Regions from separate parts of the Shinella sp. HY16 genome, predicted to be linked through region 3. Evidence: riboswitches for the same ligand, from Rfam matches in the RefSeq annotation. Region 3 holds a riboswitch; each other region holds the start of a gene.
The links. A riboswitch is a leader RNA that binds a small molecule or an ion and turns the genes downstream of it on or off. The one in region 3 is predicted to bind cobalamin.
Positions count from the first base shown of each region.

Region 1: another riboswitch for cobalamin. It lies ahead of K0P03_RS28175 (ABC transporter substrate-binding protein); the one in region 3 lies ahead of K0P03_RS10395 (CbtB domain-containing protein).
Region 2: another riboswitch for cobalamin. It lies ahead of nrdH (glutaredoxin-like protein NrdH); the one in region 3 lies ahead of K0P03_RS10395 (CbtB domain-containing protein).
Region 4: another riboswitch for cobalamin. It lies ahead of K0P03_RS17900 (hypothetical protein); the one in region 3 lies ahead of K0P03_RS10395 (CbtB domain-containing protein).

Region 1 is NZ_JAHYXL010000003.1:382,660-387,804, forward strand. It holds gene K0P03_RS28160 (ABC transporter ATP-binding protein) at 1-711, opposite strand, end outside; gene K0P03_RS28165 (polyamine ABC transporter substrate-binding protein) at 876-1,946, shown strand; gene K0P03_RS28170 (MurR/RpiR family transcriptional regulator) at 2,003-2,857, shown strand; cobalamin riboswitch at 2,884-3,115, shown strand; gene K0P03_RS28175 (ABC transporter substrate-binding protein) at 3,272-4,315, shown strand; gene K0P03_RS28180 (FecCD family ABC transporter permease) at 4,312-5,145, shown strand, end outside.
Region 2 is NZ_JAHYXL010000002.1:757,690-762,834, reverse strand. It holds gene nrdF (class 1b ribonucleoside-diphosphate reductase subunit beta) at 1-157, opposite strand, end outside; gene nrdE (class 1b ribonucleoside-diphosphate reductase subunit alpha) at 172-2,328, opposite strand; gene nrdI (class Ib ribonucleoside-diphosphate reductase assembly flavoprotein NrdI) at 2,316-2,711, opposite strand; gene nrdH (glutaredoxin-like protein NrdH) at 2,722-2,943, opposite strand; cobalamin riboswitch at 3,195-3,412, opposite strand; gene K0P03_RS24005 (cold-shock protein) at 3,629-3,832, shown strand; gene K0P03_RS24000 (MFS transporter) at 3,929-5,140, shown strand.
Region 3 is NZ_JAHYXL010000001.1:2,055,742-2,060,886, reverse strand. It holds gene K0P03_RS10400 (peptidoglycan-binding domain-containing protein) at 1-1,245, shown strand, start outside; cobalamin riboswitch at 1,325-1,691, shown strand; gene K0P03_RS10395 (CbtB domain-containing protein) at 1,740-1,916, shown strand; gene K0P03_RS10390 (CbtA family protein) at 1,929-2,723, shown strand; gene cobU (bifunctional adenosylcobinamide kinase/adenosylcobinamide-phosphate guanylyltransferase) at 2,725-3,249, shown strand; gene cobW (cobalamin biosynthesis protein CobW) at 3,253-4,302, shown strand; gene cobN (cobaltochelatase subunit CobN) at 4,550-5,145, shown strand, end outside.
Region 4 is NZ_JAHYXL010000001.1:3,644,614-3,649,758, reverse strand. It holds gene metH (methionine synthase) at 1-2,011, opposite strand, end outside; gene K0P03_RS17900 (hypothetical protein) at 2,095-2,304, opposite strand; cobalamin riboswitch at 2,405-2,621, opposite strand; gene K0P03_RS17895 (GH36-type glycosyl hydrolase domain-containing protein) at 3,063-5,145, shown strand, end outside.

The DNA of each region.
Region 1 (5,145 bases), on a different contig from region 3:
GACAAAGCTGTTCTTCGGCTGGTCGTAGATGGCGCGCGGCGTGTCGAGCTGCTGGATGCGGCCGCCGGAGAGGACAGCGACCCGGTCCGACATGGTCAGCGCCTCCTGCTGGTCGTGCGTGACGAAGATGAAGGAGATGCCAAGCTCGTGCTGCAGCGTCTTCAGCTCGATCTGCATGGCCTGCCGAAGGTTCTTGTCGAGGGCGGAGAGCGGCTCGTCGAGCAGCAGCAGTTTCGGACGCGCGATGATGGCGCGGGCGAGCGCCACGCGCTGCTGCTGGCCGCCGGAGAGCTGGCGCGGCTTGCGGCCCTCCATGCCCTCAAGGCCGACCATGCGGAGCGCCTCGGCAACGCGCTTTGCCCGCTCCGTCCGCGCGACGCCGGCCACTTCCAGCGCATAGCCGGTGTTCTCGCCGACAGTCATATGCGGAAAGAGCGCGTAGTTCTGGAACACCGTGTTGACCGGCCGGCGATAGGGCGGGCGGTCCGTCATGTCCTCGCCGTCGATCAGGATGCGGCCGGAATCGAGCTCCACGAAGCCGCTGATTGCCTGGAGCAGGGTGGTCTTGCCGCAGCCGGACGGGCCGAGCAGCGTCAGGAATTCGTTGCGGCGCACGTCAAGGTCGATTGCGTCGAGCGCCGTCACTGTCTGACCCTCGGGCGTGCCGAAGGCCTTCGCCGCCTTCTCCAGGCGGACTATCGAATCTCGCATCGTCGTTCCCCAAAATGTTATTAAAATAACGCTTGTGCGATTTCGATAGTTGGATACCATTTATCCATTCAAGTCAACGGCCGAAAGAAGCCGGGACAGGAACGTCCGGCGCAAAGGAAAACGCCGGGGCCGTGACGGGCCAAACCATCAGAGGAGATCATTCGATGACGAAATTTTACCGCGGCGGCCCATTCGGCCTTGGCAAATGGACGCGCCGCACCGCCTTTTCGCTCGCCGCCCTCGCGGCGACGGCCGGCATGGCGAGCGCCGCCGAACTCAACATCTACAACTGGGGCGAATACATCAATCCGGAGGTTTTGAAGAAGTTCGAGGAGGAGACCCAGATCAAGGTCAACCTCTCGACCTATTCTTCCAACGAGGAGATGCTGGCGAAAATCCAGGGCGGCGCGACGGGCTACGACATCGTCTTCCCCTCCGTGCACATGCACGACATCATGGCCAAGCTGGAGCTTCTGGAAAAGACCGACATCAATACGTTCGAGGGGTTCAAGAACATCGATCCCGCGTTCCTGCGCGCCAAAAGCGACCCGAAGGGCGAATATTGCCTGCCCTATGCCTGGGGCTCGGTTGGCATCTTTTACAACCGCACGATCCTCGGCAAGGACGTCACCGGCTGGAAGGACCTGATCGAGACGGTGAAGGCCAAGGGGCTGAAATTCACGCTGCTCGACGACATGCGCGAGGTTCTGGCGGTTGGCCTGATGCTGAATGGCCACAAGATCAACTCCACCGATCCGGCGGAACTGCAGCAGGCGGCGGAAACGATCATCGCCATGAAGCCCTATGTCGCGGCCTTCACCTATGACACGCGGCCGATGGTGCAATCCGGCGACGTCGCCGCCGGCCACTTCTTCGTCGGCGCGATGGTCGATGTCTTCGGCGACGAGAAGGACCTTGGCTATGTCATCCCCGAGGAGGGGGCGACGATGTATCAGGAGGACGTCTGCGTGCTGAAGAGCGCGCCGAACAAGGAAAACGCGATCAAATTCCTGCAATTCTACACCCGCCCGGAAATCGCCGCGCTCAACGTCTCGCAGCAGACCAACGGCACGGCCAACGTGCCGGCGCGGGAATTGACCCCGGAAAAGATCAAGAATAGCAAGGAGATCAATCCGCCCGCCGAGACCATGGCGCGTCTCCAGATCTTTGAGGATCTGGGCCCGGCGCTCCGCCAGCTCGACCGTGTCTGGACGCGGGTGAAGACGGCGCAGTGACCATGCGCGATCCCCGCCCGTCTTTTCGGCGGGCGGGATTTTTGGGAGAGGGCGACGTGTCGAAACGCATTCTGAAGCTCGTTCAGTCCGACGATCTCAGGCGGTCCAAATCCGACAAGCTGATCGCCCACTATATCGAGCGCAACATCGCCGAACTCCCCTTCGAGACCGCGCGCTCGATCGCCCAGCGCCTTCAGGTCTCGCCGATGACCATTGGCCGCTATCTGCGCCGCATGGGCTTTGACGGCCTCGACGAGTTGAAGAGCGAGCTGCGCCGCGGCGGCTCCAATCCGGCCTGGGAAGTCAAGGCCCAAGTCGCTTCGCTGGAACAGGACCGCAAGGAGGGAAAGCTCCTCGCCGGCCTCATCCAGCAGCAGATCGACAATCTCGGCCAGATCTATGCCATCACCAGCGCGCCGGAATGGCAGCAGACGATCGACGCGCTGATCGGCGCGAGCGAGGTCTACGTTGCCGCCTATCAGAACGTACGCGGCATCGCGCAATATTTCGCCAGCCAGCTTTCCTATACGCGCCCGCGCGTGCAATTCGTCGACGGCCTCAACGGCACCTATGCGGAACTGCTCGACGGCTCCGTCGAGGGCCGGTTGCTCTTCCTGCATGACGTGCGCCGCTTTGCGGCAAAAGCCCGGCCGCTGGCGCTGGAGGCCCGGCGGGCCGGCGTCAAGGTGGTGCTGCTGACCGATGAATTCTGCCCCTGGGGGCCCGAGGTTTCCGACGTCTGCCTCGTCGTGCCAGGCTCGCACGGGCCGCTCTGGGATGGCGCGGCCACCATGACGGCGGTCATGGACCTCATGCTCAGCAACATCATCGTGCTCAAGGGCGACGAGGTGAGCGAGCGCGTCGATACGCTCACCCGCCTGCAGGATGTCTTCGGGGATTTCGAGAGCTGAGCGCCTTGACGCTGCCGAGCGCGGCGGACTAAGGATGGATCGACGGTTCCCCGAAGGATGACTCCGAGGGGATTAATAGGGAACACGGTGCGGACGACCCAACAGGGACCCATTCCGTGGCTGCCCCCGCAACTGTAGGCGGATTGCCGCCTGTCCTCGGACGCGTTTTCGCGTCATGCCACTGCGGTTTTCCGCGGGAAGGCAGACAGGCAGCAGATATCCGTGAGCCAGGAGACCTGCCGTCGTCGTAAAAAATCCAAGTCACGGGCGGGGATGCCCGGAACAGGAGACGCCATGACGACCCTGGCTGCCGGCAACGGCAGAATTTCATTCGTTTTCTCCCGACCGCACTCGATTCGCCGCCATCGGCGCCTCGGCTGAGCCCGCACGCTTTCCTTCATTCGGGAGAAACCCATGACCATTCTGCCTGCGGCCGTGCGCGCCGCATCCCTCGTTTCCGCGCTGGCCGGTGCCGCCGTGTTTGCCCTGTCAGCGGGCGCCGCTCAGGCGGCCGCGACGCAGTATCCGCTGACGCTGGAAAATTGCGGCCGCAAGGTCACCTTCGAGAAGGCGCCGGAACGGGCTGTCTCGCTCGGCCAGAGCTCGACCGAAATCCTGTATCTCCTCGGCGTTGGCGAGCGCATGGTCGGCACGGCGGTCTGGATCGGCCCGGTGCTGTCGGGTTACGAGGATGCCAACGCCAAGGTTGAGCGCCTTGCCGACAACGATCCGAGCTTCGAGAGCGTCGTCGCCAAGAAGCCTGACCTCGTGACGGCGCAGTTCCAGTGGCATGTCGGTCCGGAGGGCATCGTCGCGACGCCAGAGCAGTTCGATGAACTGAAGATCCCGGTCTACACCTCGCCGGCCGATTGCATCGGCAAGGACAATTCCGGTGGTGGCGACGGGGTGCGCAAGACGGTCTTCACGATGGAGCTGATTTACAAGGAAATCAGCGAACTGGCGCAGATCTTTGATGTGCAGGATCAGGGCGAGAAAGTCATCGCCGACCTCAAGGCGCGCGAAGACGCGGCGCGCAAGAAGATCGCTTCGGCGGATGGCAAGCTTTCCGCCGTCTTCTGGTTCTCCAGCGCCGAACTCGACATCGACCCCTATGTCGCCGGGCGCAACGGCGCGCCGGGCTACATTATGTCGGCGCTCGGCATCCGCAATGTCATCGAGAGCGACGAGGAATGGCCGACGGTCGGCTGGGAAACCGTCGCCAAGGCCGATCCGAGCATCATCGTTGCCGGCAAGATGGAGCGCCGCCGCTTCCCTGCCGATGACGTCGCGGTCAAGCACACGTTTCTCAAGGAAGATCCCGTCGCCAGCCTGATGCCGGCCGTGAAGAACGGCCATGTCGTCGATATGGACGCCCAGGCGATGAACCCGACGATCCGCACGATCGAGGGCATCGAGGTGCTTGCCGACGCCATCGAGAAGGCTGGCCTCGCGAAGTGACGGCTGATCGCCCCATCCTGCTGCGCACGGGTGTCGCTCTTGCGGCGCTCGTGCTGCTTGTCGCCGCGCTCGGGGTGGGCGCGGCGGTGGGCGAGACTGCCATTCCGCTCGACGTCGTGGCAAAGACCGTGGCGAACCGCCTCTGGCAGGCGGGGCACGCCATCGAGCCGATAGACGAGGGCATCGTCTGGAACTACCGGCTGAGCCGCGCCGTGGTTGCGGCCTGCTGCGGGTCGGCGCTCGCGATCTGCGGCGTGATCCTGCAGTCGCTGCTGCGCAACGCGCTGGCCGATCCCTACATTCTCGGCATTTCCGCCGGTGCCTCCACGGGCGCTGTCGCGGTGGCGATCCTCGGCATCGGCGCCGGTATCCTGACACTGCCGATCGGTGCCTTTATCGGGGCGCTCGTCGCCTTCGGTCTCGTCAGCGCGCTGGCGGTTCGCGCAGGCCGCGGTACGGGGGCGATCATCCTTGCAGGGGTCGCCGGTTCGCAGCTCTTCAATGCGCTGACCTCCTTCATCGTCACCAAGGCGGCCAATGCGGAACAGGCACGCGGCATCATGTTCTGGCTGCTCGGCAATCTCTCGGGCGTGCGCTGGCCGGATGTCTGGCTGGCGCTGCCGGTTGCGCTTCTCGGGCTTGTCGTGTGCCTCTGGCATGCGCGCGCGCTCGATGCCTTCACCTTCGGCACGGAATCTGCGGCCTCGCTCGGCATTCCGGTGCGCCGGGTCTATGTCGTGCTGATTGCCGTCTCGGCACTGATGACCGCCGTCATGGTCTCCATCGTCGGGTCGATCGGTTTCGTCGGCCTCGTCATTCCCCATGCCGCG
Region 2 (5,145 bases), on a different contig from region 3:
GAATGTCGTTGGAGAGCGGCACCTTTTCCGGCAGCCAGAAATTACCGGTCAGGCGGTTCCAGACCTCGAGGTCCTTGTCGTCCTCGATGCGGTTCCAGTTGATGGCGCGGATGGCGGCGGCGGCCTTCGGCGCCTTGGTCTTCACTTGGATGTTCATTTGCTTCCCCGATCTCACAGCGCGCAGGAAACGCAGCCCTGCACTTCCGTGCCGGACAGCGCCATCTGGCGAAGGCGGATGTAGTAGATGGTCTTGATGCCCTTCTTCCAGGCGTAGATCTGCGCCCTGTTGATATCGCGGGTCGTCGCCGTGTCGCGGAAGAACAGCGTCAGCGATAGGCCCTGGTCGACATGCTGGGTGGCCGCCGCATAGGTGTCGATGATCTTCTCCGGGCCGATCTCGTAGGCGTCCTGGTAATAGTCGAGATTGTCGTTGGTCATGAAGGCGGCCGGGTAATAGACGCGGCCGATCTTGCCTTCCTTGCGGATCTCTATCTTCGAGATGATCGGGTGGATCGAGGACGTCGAGTGATTGATGTAGGAGATCGAGCCCGTCGGCGGCACGGCCTGGAGGTTCTGGTTGTAGAGGCCGCCGTCCATGACGGCCGCCTTCAGCTCAAGCCAGTCCTGCTGCGTGGGGATATGAATGCCCGCCTCTTCGAAAATGCCCCGCACCTTCTCCGTCACCGGCAACCATTCGGCTTCGGTATATTTGTCAAAGTATTCGCCCGAAGCGTATTTCGAGTTCTCGAATCCCTTGAAGCTAACGCCCTTTTCGACCGCCAGCCGGTTGGAGGCGCGGACGGCGTGATAGGTCACCGTGTAGAAATAGATGTTGGTGAAGTCGATGCCTTCCTCCGAGCCGTAGAAGATACGCTCGCGGGCGAGATAGCCGTGCAGGTTCATCTGGCCGAGGCCGATGGCGTGGCTATCGTCGTTGCCCTTCTCGACCGAGGGGACCGAGGAGATGTGGCTCATCTCGGAGACGGCGGTCAGCGCACGGATCGAGGTTTCGATCGTTCGTCCGAAATCCGGCGAGTCCATCGCAGCAGCAATGTTGAGCGAGCCGAGATTGCACGAAATGTCCTTGCCCATCCTGGCATAGGAAAGGTCGTCGTTAAATTCGCTCGCCTCACTTACCTGCAGGATCTCCGAGCAAAGATTGCTCATGGTGATGCGGCCGGCGATGGGGTTCGCGCGGTTCACCGTGTCCTCGAACATGATGTAGGGATAGCCGCTCTCGAACTGGATCTCGGCAAGGATCTGGAAAAAGTCGCGGGCCTTGATCTTCTTCTTGCGGATGCGGCCGTCCTCGACCATCTCGCGGTACTTCTCCGTCACCGAAATCTCGGTGAAGGCCACGCCGTAAACGCGTTCGATGTCATGCGGCGAGAACAGATACATGTCATCGTTGTTGCGAGCGAGCTCGAAGGTGATGTCGGGGATAACGACGCCGAGCGACAGGGTCTTGATGCGGATCTTCTCATCGGCATTCTCGCGCTTGGTGTCGAGGAAACGCAGGATGTCGGGATGATGGGCATGGAGATAGACCGCCCCCGCCCCCTGCCGCGCACCGAGCTGGTTGGCATAGGAGAAACTGTCCTCCAGCAGCTTCATGACAGGGATGACGCCCGACGACTGGTTCTCGATCTGCTTGATCGGCGCGCCCATCTCGCGAAGGTTGGTGAGGGAGAGCGCGACACCGCCGCCCCGCTTGGAAAGCTGGAGCGCCGAATTGATCGAGCGGCCAATGCTCTCCATGTTGTCCTCGATGCGCAACAGGAAGCACGAGACGAGCTCGCCGCGCTGTTTCTTGCCGGCATTGAGGAAGGTCGGCGTTGCCGGCTGGAAACGGCCGGAAATGATCTCATCGACGAGATCGCGGGCAAGCTGCTCGCTGCCGCGCGCCAGCGTCATCGCCACCATGCAGACGCGGTCCTCGTAGCGCTCAAGGTAGCGCTTTCCGTCGAAGGTCTTCAGCGTATAGGACGTGTAGTACTTGAACGCGCCGAGGAAGGTCGGGAATCGGAACTTCTTGTCATAGGCGTGGTCGAAGAGATCGCGTACGAAGTTGAAGGAATACTGGTCGAGCACTTCCTGCTCGTAGTACCCTTCGGTCACCAGATAATCGAGCTTTTCCCTGAGATTGTGGAAGAAGACCGTGTTCTGGTTGACGTGCTGGAGGAAGTATTGCTTTGCCGCCTGCCGGTCCTTGTCGAGCTGGATTTTTCCATCCTCATCGTAAAGGTTCAGCATCGCGTTCAGCGCATGATAGTCCAGCGCGGTGATTTCCGGCGTCTTCGTCGGTTTCTCGAGCGTCATCGTGTCCAAAATCGTTCCAGTCCCTGTCTGACGTTGTCGACGTCCTCATCCATGCCGAGAAGCTCGAAGCGGTAGAGATACGGCACACCGCACTTGGCGGAGATGACGTCGCCGGCGAGCCCGAAGGTCGCCCCGAAATTGCTGTTGCCCGCGGCAATCACGCCGCGAAGGTTCGCGCGGTTTTCCGCATCATTGAGGAAGCGGATCACCTGCTTGGGAACGGCGCCTTTGCCATCCTGGCCGCAATAGGTCGGCACGACGAGGACGAAGGGCGCGCGCGCCCTCAGCGCCTCGTCGGCGCGAAGGGGAATGCGGGAGGCCGGAAGGCCGAGCTTTTGCACGAAGCAATGGGTGTTTTCCGACCGGGAGGAGAAATAGACGAGCTCACCCATCGCCCCGCCCTCAGGCCAGTGCGCTGATCATATCAGGGCGGAAACCGGCCCAATGCTGCTCACCGGCAACGACGACGGGAACCTGACGGTAGCCGAGGCCCTGCACGAGCGCGAAGGCATCTGCATTCTCGGAGATATCGACGACACGGTAATCGATGCCGTGGCGGTCGAGCGCGCGGGTGGTCGCTGAGCATTGAACGCAAGCTGGCTTGGAGTAAACGGTGATCGGCATGGTTTCCTCATATTCTGGCGATTGGGCATGGAGGGGCGTTCGGTCATCCGCCGATGACCGTTCGTGAACTGAAAATAGATAGACGGCGGCCCTCAAGGACGGCCGGAGCGGGGCGCCGCTTACTCGCGCGGAGGCACTGGAAACAAATTCGACATGACTTCACCCCGAAGCTATTCATACGGAGCATCTGGGGAGACGGCGGGGCGGCATCATTCCACAACCCATCGCTCGCCTGCCGGACACCCCGCCCGTGGACGTTCATGAACAAGGCAGGTCTCCTGGCTTGCGGGTCGCGGCATCCGTCCGCCTTCCCAAGGCATTTGCGCCTCAGTGGCTTTGTCGAACGTATGCTCGCCGCTTACAGTTGCGGGGGCAGCTCCGGATTGACGCAGCCATCATGGCCACACCGGATTCCCGTCTTAGCCTCCGACTCTCTCGAATCGGAGGAACCTTGAACACTAGATATGGTATAGGACGCAATTCCGCCGTCAACAGTTAGCTCGATCGCTCGGTTGCGAAACGCAAGTTATCCCCATGACGGATGGCGAAAGCCCTTCGTCGCGAGCACTTTTCCAAGCCTAGATTTCCACAGACACCATTCCAGCGTGAATAAGCGGTTGCCGGACCAGCGTACGACGAATAAGCTCCTGCTGCGGCAAGGTGCCGCTCGATCACTGAGGATACCATGGCTACCGGAACGGTTAAGTTTTTCAATCAGGACAAGGGCTTCGGCTTCATCACCCCCGACAATGGCGGAGCAGACGTGTTTGTTCACATATCTGCGGTACAGTCCGGCGGCCCGCTGCGGGATGGCGCAAAGGTCAGCTACGACATCGGCCAGGATCGCAAGACCGGCAAATCGAAGGCTGAAAACGTTCAAACGCTCTAAGAGCGCGCGCTATTCGATGACGACCTCGGATGCGTATGGTTCATGGACGTCGCCACGGCGTTCGACCACCGCATCCGAACGGTCTCGAATGCAGATATGACCGTCGCCATCCGCACGCCCACGACGCAGCCGAGGACGCACCTCGCAGTTCTTGTGGTTTTGGGGCTAACCCATCTCCTCAACGATCTGATGCAGTCGCTGATTCCGGCTGCCTACCCAATCCTGAAGGATGCGTACGCGCTCGATTTCGTGCAAATCGGCCTGATCACCATGACCTTCCAGATTGCCGGATCGCTGCTGCAGCCGGTCATCGGCATGGTGACCGACAAGCACCCCGCACCCTATTCGCCTGTCGTGGGCATGATGTTCACCCTTTCCGGACTCGTGAGTCTCGCATTCGCCCACAGCTATGCGATAATTCTTGTCTCGGTGGCGCTGATCGGCATCGGATCATCCATATTCCACCCTGAGGCGACCCGTATGGCGCGCTATGCGGCCGGCGGCCGGCAGGGGTTGGCCCAGGGTCTCTTCCAGGTTGGCGGTCAGGCCGGAGGCGCGCTCGGCCCGGTCTTTGCAGCATTGATCATCGTGCCGTTGGGGCAGCCGAGCCTCGCCTGGTTCGCTGCCCTTGCCTTGCTCGCCATGACGCTTCTGGCCTGGATCGGCAGCAAACAGCGCCAGATCAGTGCCGAGTTCGCGGCAATGCGGATAGGTGTAAAGAAGGCGGGCGGAGCGGCACGCCATGCGCCCGCGACGATCGCCATCGGCCTCGTCGTCCTCACGGCACTCATGTTCACCAAGAACGCCTACGGCGAGAGCTTCAAGTCGTTCTACATCTTCTATCTCATGGAGAGGTTCGGCCTTTCCATCCCGGCGGCGCAGATGATGCTGTTCATCTTCCTGCTCGCCTCGGCCGTCGGCGCGCTTGTCGGCGGCATCGTCGGCGACCGCATCGGGCGCTACCGCATCATCTGGATTTCTGTCCTCGGGCCGCTTCCTCTGACACTGATGCTGCCTTATGCTGATCTGTTCTGGACGGGCGTGCTGACAGTGATGATCAACCTGATCATGGCCAGTGCCTTCGCATCGATCCTGATCTATGCAATCGAGCTGCTGCCACATCGCATCGGGTTGATCGGAGGACTGTTTTACGGCCTGAACTTCGGACTTGGCGGTATCGCCGCTGCCCTCCTCGGGATTTTGGCCGACCGCTATGGCGTCGAAACGGTCTATGCCATCTGCTCGTTCCTGCCGCTCGCAGGGCTCCTCGCCTGGTTCCTGCCGAAGATCGAGGAAGGCGGGGCCTAGCGACC
Region 3 (5,145 bases):
GCCGAAGAGGCCGCAGCAGTGCGCAAGCTTGCCGAGGAAAAGGCTGCGGCCGACGAGAAGGCGCGCGCGGAAGCCGCAGCGGCGGAGAAGGCCCGGGCCGAAGAGGCCGCACGCCTGAAGGCGGAGACGGAAGAGAAGGAAGCGGCTGCCCGCAAACGCGCCGAAGAGCAGGCTGCCGAGGCCAACCGGCTGAAAGCGGAGGCCGCGGCTGCCGCCGACAAGGCCAAGGCGGAGGAAGCGGCCCGGCTGAAGGCGGAAGCCGAACGACGAAAGGCCGAAGAGACGGCCGCTGCGGAAAAGGCGCGTGCGGAAGAGGAAGCCGCGGCCCGGCGCGAAGCCGAAGCCAAGCGCGTCGAAGCGGAGAAGGCGGCTGCGGCCGAGAAGGCGCGGATCGAGGAAGAGGCCGCCGCTGCACGCAAGCTTGCCGAAGAAAAGGCGGCCGAGGTGGAGCGGCTGAAGGCGGAAGCCGCGAAGGCGGCTGCCGATGCCGAGGCGAAGGCTGCCGAGGCGGCCCGCCTTGCAGAAGAGGCTGAAAAGCGCGCCGAGGAGGCGGCCGCCGCCGAGCGTGCCGCGCAGGAGAACGACACGGCGACTGCCGCCCGTGAAAACGAAGCGCAGGGCGCCGACAGGAAGGACCGCGGCCTTGCCGTCGAGCAGGCCGACGATGCGGCCAAGCGCGAGGAAGAGACTTTCCAGAAGGCCGTGCTCGACGGCTCGGAAAAGGCTTTCCGCGCCTATCTCGACGAATATCCGGACGGCCGCTTCGTCGCCGATGCGCGCGAGCGCCTGTCGGCGCTGTCAAACACCGCCCGGCAGGAAGCAAAGCCCAGGACGGACAGTGAAACGGCGATTGTCGAGACTGAGCGCAAGGCCGAGCAGCCGATCGTCGACCGGCGCGAGGCCTATATGGAGCGCTCGACCCGCGCCCAGGCGCAGCGCTGGCTCAGCATGCTCGGCTTCAACACCTACGGCGTCGATGGCGTCTTCGGTTCGCGCACCCGTTCGGCGATCGCCGCCTGGCAGGGCTCGTCGGGCTACCGCGCCGATGGTTATCTTTCCCGCCAGCAGTACCGTGCCCTTCGGCAGGCTGCGCAATATGCCGAGGCCCGGCAGAATCGCCAGCGCCGCTACCAGCAGGACTATGACGTGCTGGAAGGCCCGGTCGATGGCTACTACGAGCGCTACTACCGCGACGACGGCTACTACAACGATGGCGGCGGTCTGGTGATCATCCCCGGCTATTGAGAATACGACGGCCGGGCGGCGGTTTCAGCACAGGTGATGACGCTGCCGGTCGATTGACTTCCCGGGGGTGGAAGCATAATCATCCAGACTATTGGATGGTTCCCGGATCCGGAAACGGATCGGGGAGTAAATGGGAATGTGACGCGGCGGACCCAATCAGGGCGCTGCAATCACGGCCGACCCCGCGACTGTAGAGTGGCGAGGGACGCCCATCCGGATGGGAGGATCTGCGGGGAGCGGGGCGATGGTGCCTTGGTTTCGCGCTGTGAGAACCAGACGGAAAAGCCACTGGGTGGCATCGCGATCAGCAGGGGTTGGACGCCTCTTCTTCTACGAATCGTCCGCCTTTTCGCGATGCCTTAGCCTGGGAAGGCGAGGGGGCCCCGCAGGCGTTTTCAACGCCCGACGCTGCGAGCCAGGAGACCTGCCAGCCAATGTGAAGGACATTTCGTCCGACCTGGGGAGGTTTCCCCGCTGCCTGCACGGAGGTTGTCATGGCTGTTTCGACTACGTCTTCTGTTACCCTTTCCGCAAACGACCGTCTCGTCGCCGGTGTTTTCGCTCTTCTGCTCGGCGCCTTCCTGGTGTTCGGTGCGGGCCTTGCGAATTCCGCCGTGCTGCACGACACGGCACACGATACGCGTCACTCCTACGGCTTTCCCTGCCACTAAGGAGTTTTCGACATGATCGTTCGTTATCTCCTGGCCGCCCTGGTGGCCGGGCTGTTCTCCGGCGTGCTGATGACAGCCGCCCAGGAGGCTCGAGTCGTGCCGCTCATCCTGCATGCCGAGGAGTTCGAAGGCGGCGATGGAGCCGCACCCGCAACCGAAGGCACGACGCCGGCCACGGGCACGGAAGGCGCTGCACAGACGCAGGAGCATTCCTCGCTCGGCGCGGTCATCCTCGACATGGCCTCTGCGCTCTCGCCGGTCTCCGTCGCCTATGCCCATGAGGGCGAGGATCACGAGGAAGGCGGCATCATGTTCGGCATGAGCCGGTTCTCCGGCACGCTTTTGGCAAACCTCGTCACGGGCGCCGGTTTCGGCCTGTTGCTTGCCGGTTTCAGCCTCGTGTCCGGCCATCCGATCACGGTGGCGAACGGCGCGCTCTGGGGCGCGGCCGGCTGGCTTGCCGTGCACATGCTGCCGGCCATCGGCCTGCCGCCGGAGCTTCCGGGCTTCCCTGCCGCCGATCTCGGCGACCGCCAGGTGTGGTGGATCGCAACCGTCATCCTGTCGGCGGCCGGCCTCTACCTGCTGTTCCTCAAGCCGAACATCGTCGCCAAGGTCATCGGCATTGCGCTGATCGCGGCGCCACAGGTCTATGGCGCCCCGCAGCCCAGCGACATTTCCAGCAACGTTCCGGCCGTGCTCGGTGCGGAGTTCGCCGTCGCTGCCCTTGCCACGACCCTGTTCTTCTGGATCGTGCTCGGCCTCTCGCTCGGCTTTGCCAACGAGAAGATCGCCAAGGCAGCCTGATATGACAGTGACATCGCCCGGAGCCGTCCTGGTTCTGGGCGGCGCGCGTTCCGGAAAATCCGCTTTTGCCGAGAGGCTGGTCGCCGAGACCGGCCTCTCGCGTCATTACATCGCCACGGGCCGCGCCTTCGACGACGAGATGCGCGAGCGCATCGCAAGGCACCGGGAGGATCGCGGCGACGGCTGGCAAACCCATGAGGAGCCGCTGGCGCTTGCCGCGCGCATCGCTGACGTCGCCCGGGCCGACAGGGCCGTGCTCGTCGACTGCCTGACGCTGTGGGTGACGAACCTGATGCTGGAGGAGCGCGACATCGCCGCCGAATGTTCGGGCCTCCTGGAGGCTCTTCGACAGGCGCCGGGGCGGATCGTGCTCGTCTCCAACGAGGTCGGCCTCGGCATCGTGCCTGAAAACCGCATGGCGCGCGAATTCCGCGACCATGCCGGGCGGCTGCACCAGAAGGTCGCCGCCCTCGTGCCTGAAGTCTATTTTATCGCGGCCGGTCTGCCGCTGAAAATGAAGGGTTGAGCCATGCTGCAACAGAAGATCCCCGCCACCGTCATCACCGGCTTCCTCGGCGCGGGCAAGACGACGCTGATCCGCAACCTCCTGCAGAATGCCGGAGGAAAACGCATCGCGCTCATCATCAACGAGTTCGGCGATCTCGGGGTCGACGGCGACGTGCTGAAGGGCTGCGGCGCGGAAGCCTGCACCGAGGACGACATCATCGAGCTGACCAACGGCTGTATCTGCTGCACCGTCGCCGATGATTTCATTCCCACCATGACGAAGCTGCTGGAGCGGGAAAACCGCCCGGACCACATCGTCATCGAGACCTCGGGTCTCGCCCTGCCGCAGCCGCTGGTCGCCGCCTTCAACTGGCCGGAAATCAAGACACAGGTGACGGTGGACGGCGTGGTGACGGTTGTCGATAGCGCCGCTGTTGCCGCCGGCCGCTTTGCCGACGACCACGACCGGGTGGATGCGCTGCGCGTCGAAGACGAGAACCTCGACCATGAAAGCCCGCTCGAGGAACTGTTCGAGGACCAGCTTACCGCCGCGGACCTTATCGTGCTCAACAAGACCGACCTGATCGATGCCGAAGGCCTCAAGGCGGTGCGCGACGAGGTCGCCTCTCGCACGGAACGCAAACCCTCGATGATCGAGGCGAAGAATGGCGAGGTCGCCGCCGCCGTACTGCTGGGCCTCGGCGTCGGCACGGAGGACGACATCGCCAACCGCAAGTCGCACCACGAGATGGAGCACGAGAACGGTGAGGAGCACGACCACGACGAGTTCGACAGTTTTGTCGTCGAGCTGCCCGCCATCGTGGATCCGGCCGCCTTCATCGAGCGCCTCAAGGGCGCCATCGCCACGCATGACGTCTTGCGCGTCAAGGGTTTTGCCGATGTGCCCGGCAAGCCGCTGCGCCTGCTCATCCAGGCCGTCGGCAGCCGTATCGACCATTATTTCGAGCGTGCCTGGGCCCCGGGCGAGGCCCGCGGTACCCGCCTCGTCGTCATCGGCCTGCATGACATGGATGAAGTTGCCGTGCGTGCGGCCATCGCCGCGGCGGTGTGAGTTCCGGCATGAGCATGCAGCAGTCCCTCCCTTCGGCGTTTCAGGTGCGGCTCGGCCTTTTTGGGCGTGCCGCGTCGATGGATCCTCGGGCCAAGCCCGGGGATGACGGAGGGGAGGAGAGGCTGCAAAGCCCATCAATCGGCGCGGGGGGGATGATCGTTGCCCACTGTCCCTGCCGTCCATCGCCATCTTCGGGCTTGACCCAAGGGACCACCGGCTCGATGTGCCGGCAGAAGGGAGGCGCTGTATGCATCTCCTTCTAGCCCAGAAGGGCACCATCGCCGATGGCAAGGAGGCGATCGACCTCGGCCAGACGCCGGGCGACATCCTCTTCCTTTCGGCCGCCGACACGGAGCTTGCCTCCATCGCCGCCGCCCACCGGGCGCGCGCGACGCAAACGCGGCTGCGGCTCGCCAGTCTCGCCACGCTCTCCCACCCGATGTCGGTGGATACCTATATCGAGCGTACGGCGCGCCACGCCAAACTCATCGTCATCCGCGCCCTCGGCGGCGCCAGCTACTTCCGCTATGTGCTGGAAGCGCTGCTTGCAACCGCTGTCGCCAATGGCGTCCGGCTCGTGGCGCTGCCCGGCGATGACCGGCCGGACGAGGGCCTCGTGCCCTTCAACCGCATAGACGACGCCGACCGCCAGAGCCTCTGGGCCTATCTCAACGAGGGCGGCGCGGACAACGCGGATCGTTTCCTCGCCTATGCCGACGCGCTGGTGTTGGGCGGCAGCAAGCCGGAACCCGCAACGCCGCTGGAAAAGGCCGGCATCTGGTGGCCGGGGCGGGGTGTGGTCGATATCGAGACCTGGCAGGGGCTGGCGGGTGTCGCGTGCCC
Region 4 (5,145 bases), 1.6 Mb from region 3:
CACGCTCCTTGGCTTCCTTGCCGGCAGCGCCCTTGAAGCGCTCGGCAATCTCCAGAAGGCGTTCGGTAGCGGTGCCGCCGGTCTTCGGCATGCGGTTCAGCACAACGTCCTCGCAGGCCTCGCGCAGGTCCGGCTCGATCGTGTCGTAGACGGCGAGCTGGCCGGCATTGACGATGCCCATGTCCATGCCCGCCTGGATGGCGTGGTAGAGGAAGACGGCGTGCATCGCCTCGCGCACAGGCTCGTTGCCGCGGAAGGAGAAGGAGAGGTTGGAGACGCCGCCGGAAATGTGGGCATGCGGCAGTGTTGCTGTGATCTCTGCCGTCGCCTCGATGAAGTCGACGCCGTAATTGTCGTGCTCCTCGATGCCCGTCGCGACGGCGAAGATGTTCGGGTCGAAGACGATATCCTCGGGTGCAAGGCCTGCGACGTCGGTGAGCAGCTTGTAGGCGCGGGTGCAGATTTCCACCTTGCGTGCCTTCGTGTCGGCCTGGCCCTTCTCGTCGAAGGCCATGACGACGACGGCGGCGCCATAGGCGCGCACGAGCTTGGCATGGTGAAGGAAGGCCTCTTCGCCCTCCTTCAGCGAGATGGAATTGACCAGCGGCTTGCCCTGCACGCATTTCAGGCCTGCCTCGATCACCTCCCATTTCGAACTGTCGATCATCAGCGGAACACGGGCGATGTCAGGTTCTGCGGCGATGAGGTTCACATATTCCGTCATGGCCTTGGCGGAATCGATCAGGCCCTCGTCCATGTTGATGTCGATGACCTGCGCGCCGTTCGCCACCTGGTCGCGCGCGACATCGAGCGCCGCGGCATAGTCACCCGCGGTGATCAGCTTGCGGAATTTCGCCGAGCCCGTGACGTTGGTGCGCTCGCCGACATTCACGAAGGGGATAGCCTCGGTCAGCGTGAAGGGCTCGAGGCCTGAGAGACGCATGTGGCGCGGGATGTCGGGGATTGCGCGCGGTGCGTGGCGTGCGGCGGCCGCCGCGATGGCGCGGATATGGTCCGGCGTCGAGCCGCAGCAGCCGCCGACGATGTTGACGAGGCCATCGCGCATGAAGCCCTCGATCTGGGCGGCCATTTCCTCCGGCGTCTCGTCATATTTGCCGAAGGCGTTCGGCAGGCCGGCATTGGGATAGGCGCAGACGAAGGTTTGCGCGACGGAGGAGATCTCCGCGAGATGGGCGCGCATGGCGTTGGCACCGAGTGCGCAGTTGAGGCCGATGGAGAAGGGATCGGCGTGGCGTACCGAGTTCCAGAAGGCCTCCGGCGTCTGACCGGACAGCGTGCGGCCCGAGAGGTCGGTGATCGTGCCCGAGATCATGACGGGCAGCTCGATGCTCTTTTCCTCGAAGACTTCGCGGGTGGCGAAGATCGCCGCCTTGGCGTTCAGCGTGTCGAAGATCGTCTCGATCAGGATGATGTCGGTGCCGCCGTCGATGAGGCCGCGCAGCTGGTCCGCATAGGCGCGCTTGAGGTCGTCGAAGGTGACGGCGCGGTAGCCGGGATTGTTGACGTCAGGCGAGATGGAGGCCGTGCGGTTCGTCGGGCCGAGTGCGCCGGCGACGAAGCGGCGGCGGCCGTCCTTTTCGGTGGCCCTGAGGCCGGCGCGGCGGGCAAGGCGGGCGCCGTCACGGTTCAGTTCATAGACCATGTCCTCCATGCCGTAATCGGCCTGGGCGATGGTCGTGGAGGAGAAGGTGTTGGTTTCGAGAATATCCGCGCCGGCCAACGCGTAGCGATAGTGGATGTCCTCGATCGCGCCGGGCTGGGTCAGTGTCAGGAGGTCATTGTTGCCCTGCTGGTGACATGCGCAGTCGTCGAAGCGATCGCCGCGGAAATCCTCTTCCACCAGCTTCAGCGTCTGGATTTCCGTGCCCATGGCGCCGTCGAGCACCAGGATGCGCTCGCGTGCGGCGGCCTGAAGGGCAGCGAGAATCTCGCGCCCATCGCGTGGCGGCAGTTCAGGTCCGAACAGGGTGTCCAGGTGCGATTCGGCCACGGCAAAGCCCTCCGGTGCAATAATCCTGCACCGGAAATCACATAAAGATATCTTTATGTCAATATGTCTTTATGCCTTATCAGTCAGTGCATCGGTCGATTCGACCCGGCCAGGGAGGCGAACAGCGCCTTCAGTCTGGCGATGTCGGGATCGACCTTTTCATAGCGCGAGAGTTTCTGGACCTCCTTCAGCGCCTCGACGGCAAGGTCGGCGCCGTGCGGCTGCCAGAGCAGCCAGGAGATGAAGATGGATTCCGGTTTCCCGGCGAAACCATTGTCGGTGATGGCAAGCATTTCTTCCCCAATCGGAAAATTGGGGGATGACCGGACGCACGCTGCTGGAACTTCGCCCGGAGGCGACAAGCAAGCGCACCACTGGGACACCCCGCCCATGGACGTTACGACTGTCAGGGCAGGTCTCCTGGCTTGCGGGTCATCGCGTTTGTCTCGCCTTCCCGGTGAAATCCACCAGTGGCATGGAGCGACAGCAGCTCGCCGTTCACAGTTGCGGGGGCAGCGCCGGTCTTGGTGCTCCTTTCGGAGCATCGCACCGGCTTCCCTCTTAGCCTCCGAGCCAATCGACTCGGAAGACCCTGACGGCGTCAAACTGGCTTGGCGCCGGCACCGAGTCAATGGTGCAAGGCTCCGTTCGGCGGTTTGGACACAGCTTGGCGGGCAGCCAGATGGGCGGGCGGGAACTTTTTCCTGCCGCATCCATTTGCCATTCTCCTGCTCCTTGCGTCCGCTCGCCTCCTGCGAGGGGCGCACGATTCACCAAAACCGCAGATGAGGGTCGATGCTGCGCCATCCGGTCATGTTGACATGTTGCAAGTCTCTGTCCTTACGGCTAAAAAATGCCGTTTTCATGCACCACGCGGCCAGGATGCCAACCAGCGTGTCGCTTGAGCCATGTCCATTCCAATCGCGCCGTCCGGGCGCTGTTTGGTCACATGGCTGATCGCGGCACCGAGATGAAACCTGCCCGCAAAAAACCGTTCGGCGCAAAGGCCGTCGCCGGATGGTTCCATATGGCCGGATCCAGAATCAGAAACATGCCCCTTCACAATACGCCGCAAGCCCCTTCGCGCGACGCCGACGCCAAGCAGATCGATTATAACGATTCGATCCGCGCCACCTATCTGTCGCTGGAGGAGCTCGCCGATTGCGGTGAAGCGCTGGCGCGCGACAAGACCGCGGCGCTGCCCGGCTTCCACCCTTTCGAATTCCGCGCCCGGCACAAGGAAAACGAGAAGGAAATCTTCCGCGTCTATCGCGCCACGGCCAAGGATGTCGAAGCCGGTGCGCAGATCACGCCGGCGGCCGAATGGCTGCTCGACAACTACTACGTCGTAGAAGAGGCGATCCAGGAAGTGCGACGCGATTTTCCGCGCCGCTTCTATCGCCAGCTTCCGACCATCGAGATCGAAGGGCAGGTGATGCCGCGCACGCTGGCGCTTGCCTGGCTCTATGTCGCGCACACCCATAGCGGCGTCTCGCATGAGGGGCTGACGGCTTTTGTTCAGGGCTTCCAGAAGATCGACGCGTTGAAGATCGGCGAGCTCTGGGCGCTGCCCTCCTTCATCCGCTTCGTGCTGCTTGAAAACCTCCGCCGCATTTCGAGCCGCGTCGAGCGTTCGCGCAAGATGCGTTTCAAGGCCAACGAGGTGGCCGATGAGCTGATCCGCCTCAACGATCCGGAAAAGTCCATCGCGCATCTCCAGTCGCTGGAAAGCTTCATCGAGGACAATACGTTCGTCATCCAGCTGCTTTATCGCCTGCGCGATGGCCTCCAGGCCTCCGGCGCGGTGATCCAGTGGCTGGAGCGCAAGATCGAGAGCCGCGGCAGCGACCTCGAAGAACTGATCGTCGCGGAGAACAACCGCCTCTCCTCCGGCAACGTCACGATGAGTTCGCTCATCAAGAGCCTGCGCTCGGTGGACGATACCGAGTGGCCGGTCTGGTTCGAAAGCGTCAGCCGCCTCGACGAGGCGCTGCGCCAGGGGTCCGACTACAGCGACCTCGATTTCGGCTCGCGCAACAAGTACCGCAACACGATCGAGCGCTTCGCCCGCAGATCCGGCAAGACCGAGCTTGAGGTGACCGAGACGGCACTGGCGATGACCGCGGAAGACGCCGCGGCGCATGTCGAGGACCTCGACTACGAGGCCAATGTCGCCGCCTTCCTCGTGGGTAAGAAGCGGAAGCTGCTCGAAAAGCGCATCGGCTACCGGCCGTCGATCGTCCAGCGCATCGTGCGTTTCGGCCGCAAGCTCGACTGGTTCGCCATTGCCGGACCCAATATCATCCTGACGCTGCTGGCGATGATCGCGGTCTATTATTTCCTCGATCAGCTCGACATTCCCGACGGCGCATGGCTGATCATGCTGGTGCTTTTCGCGCTGCCGGCGTCCGAAGGGGCGACGGGCCTGTTCAACACGCTTGTCACCTTCTTCGTCACGCCGTCGCGCCTTGTCGGCTACGAGTTCAAGGACGGGATTCCCGAGGATGCGCGCACGCTCGTCGTCGTGCCGTGTCTGATCTCCAAGCGCGACCATGTCGACGAACTGGTGCGCAATCTCGAAGTCCACTATCTCGCCAATCCGCGCGGCGAGATCTATTTCTCGCTGCTCAGCGACTGGGCGGACAGCCAGGCGGAGGAATCCCCCGCCGATCTCGACGTGCTCGATTATGCCAAGCGCGAGATCGCGATGCTTTCAGCGCGCTATGCCTATGACGGCCGCACGCGCTTTTATCTCCTGCACCGCCGCCGCCTGTTCAACCCGTCCGAGGGGTGCTGGATGGGCTGGGAGCGCAAGCGCGGCAAGCTGCACGAGCTGAACCTCCTTCTGCGGGGTGACGGCGACACGACCTTCCTGCCGGGCGCCAACATCGTGCCGGCGGACGTGAAATACGTCATGACGCTCGATTCCGACACGCGCCTGATGCGCGATGCGGTGACCAAGCTCGTCGGCAAGCTGCACCACCCGATCAACCGTCCGGTCATCGACACGGAAAAGAACGAAGTCACCGCCGGCTACAGCATTTTGCAGCCGCGCGTCACGCCGTCCCTGACGACGGGCAAGGAAGCCTCGACCTTCCAGCGCATCTTCTCCGCCGACCGCGGCATCGACCCCT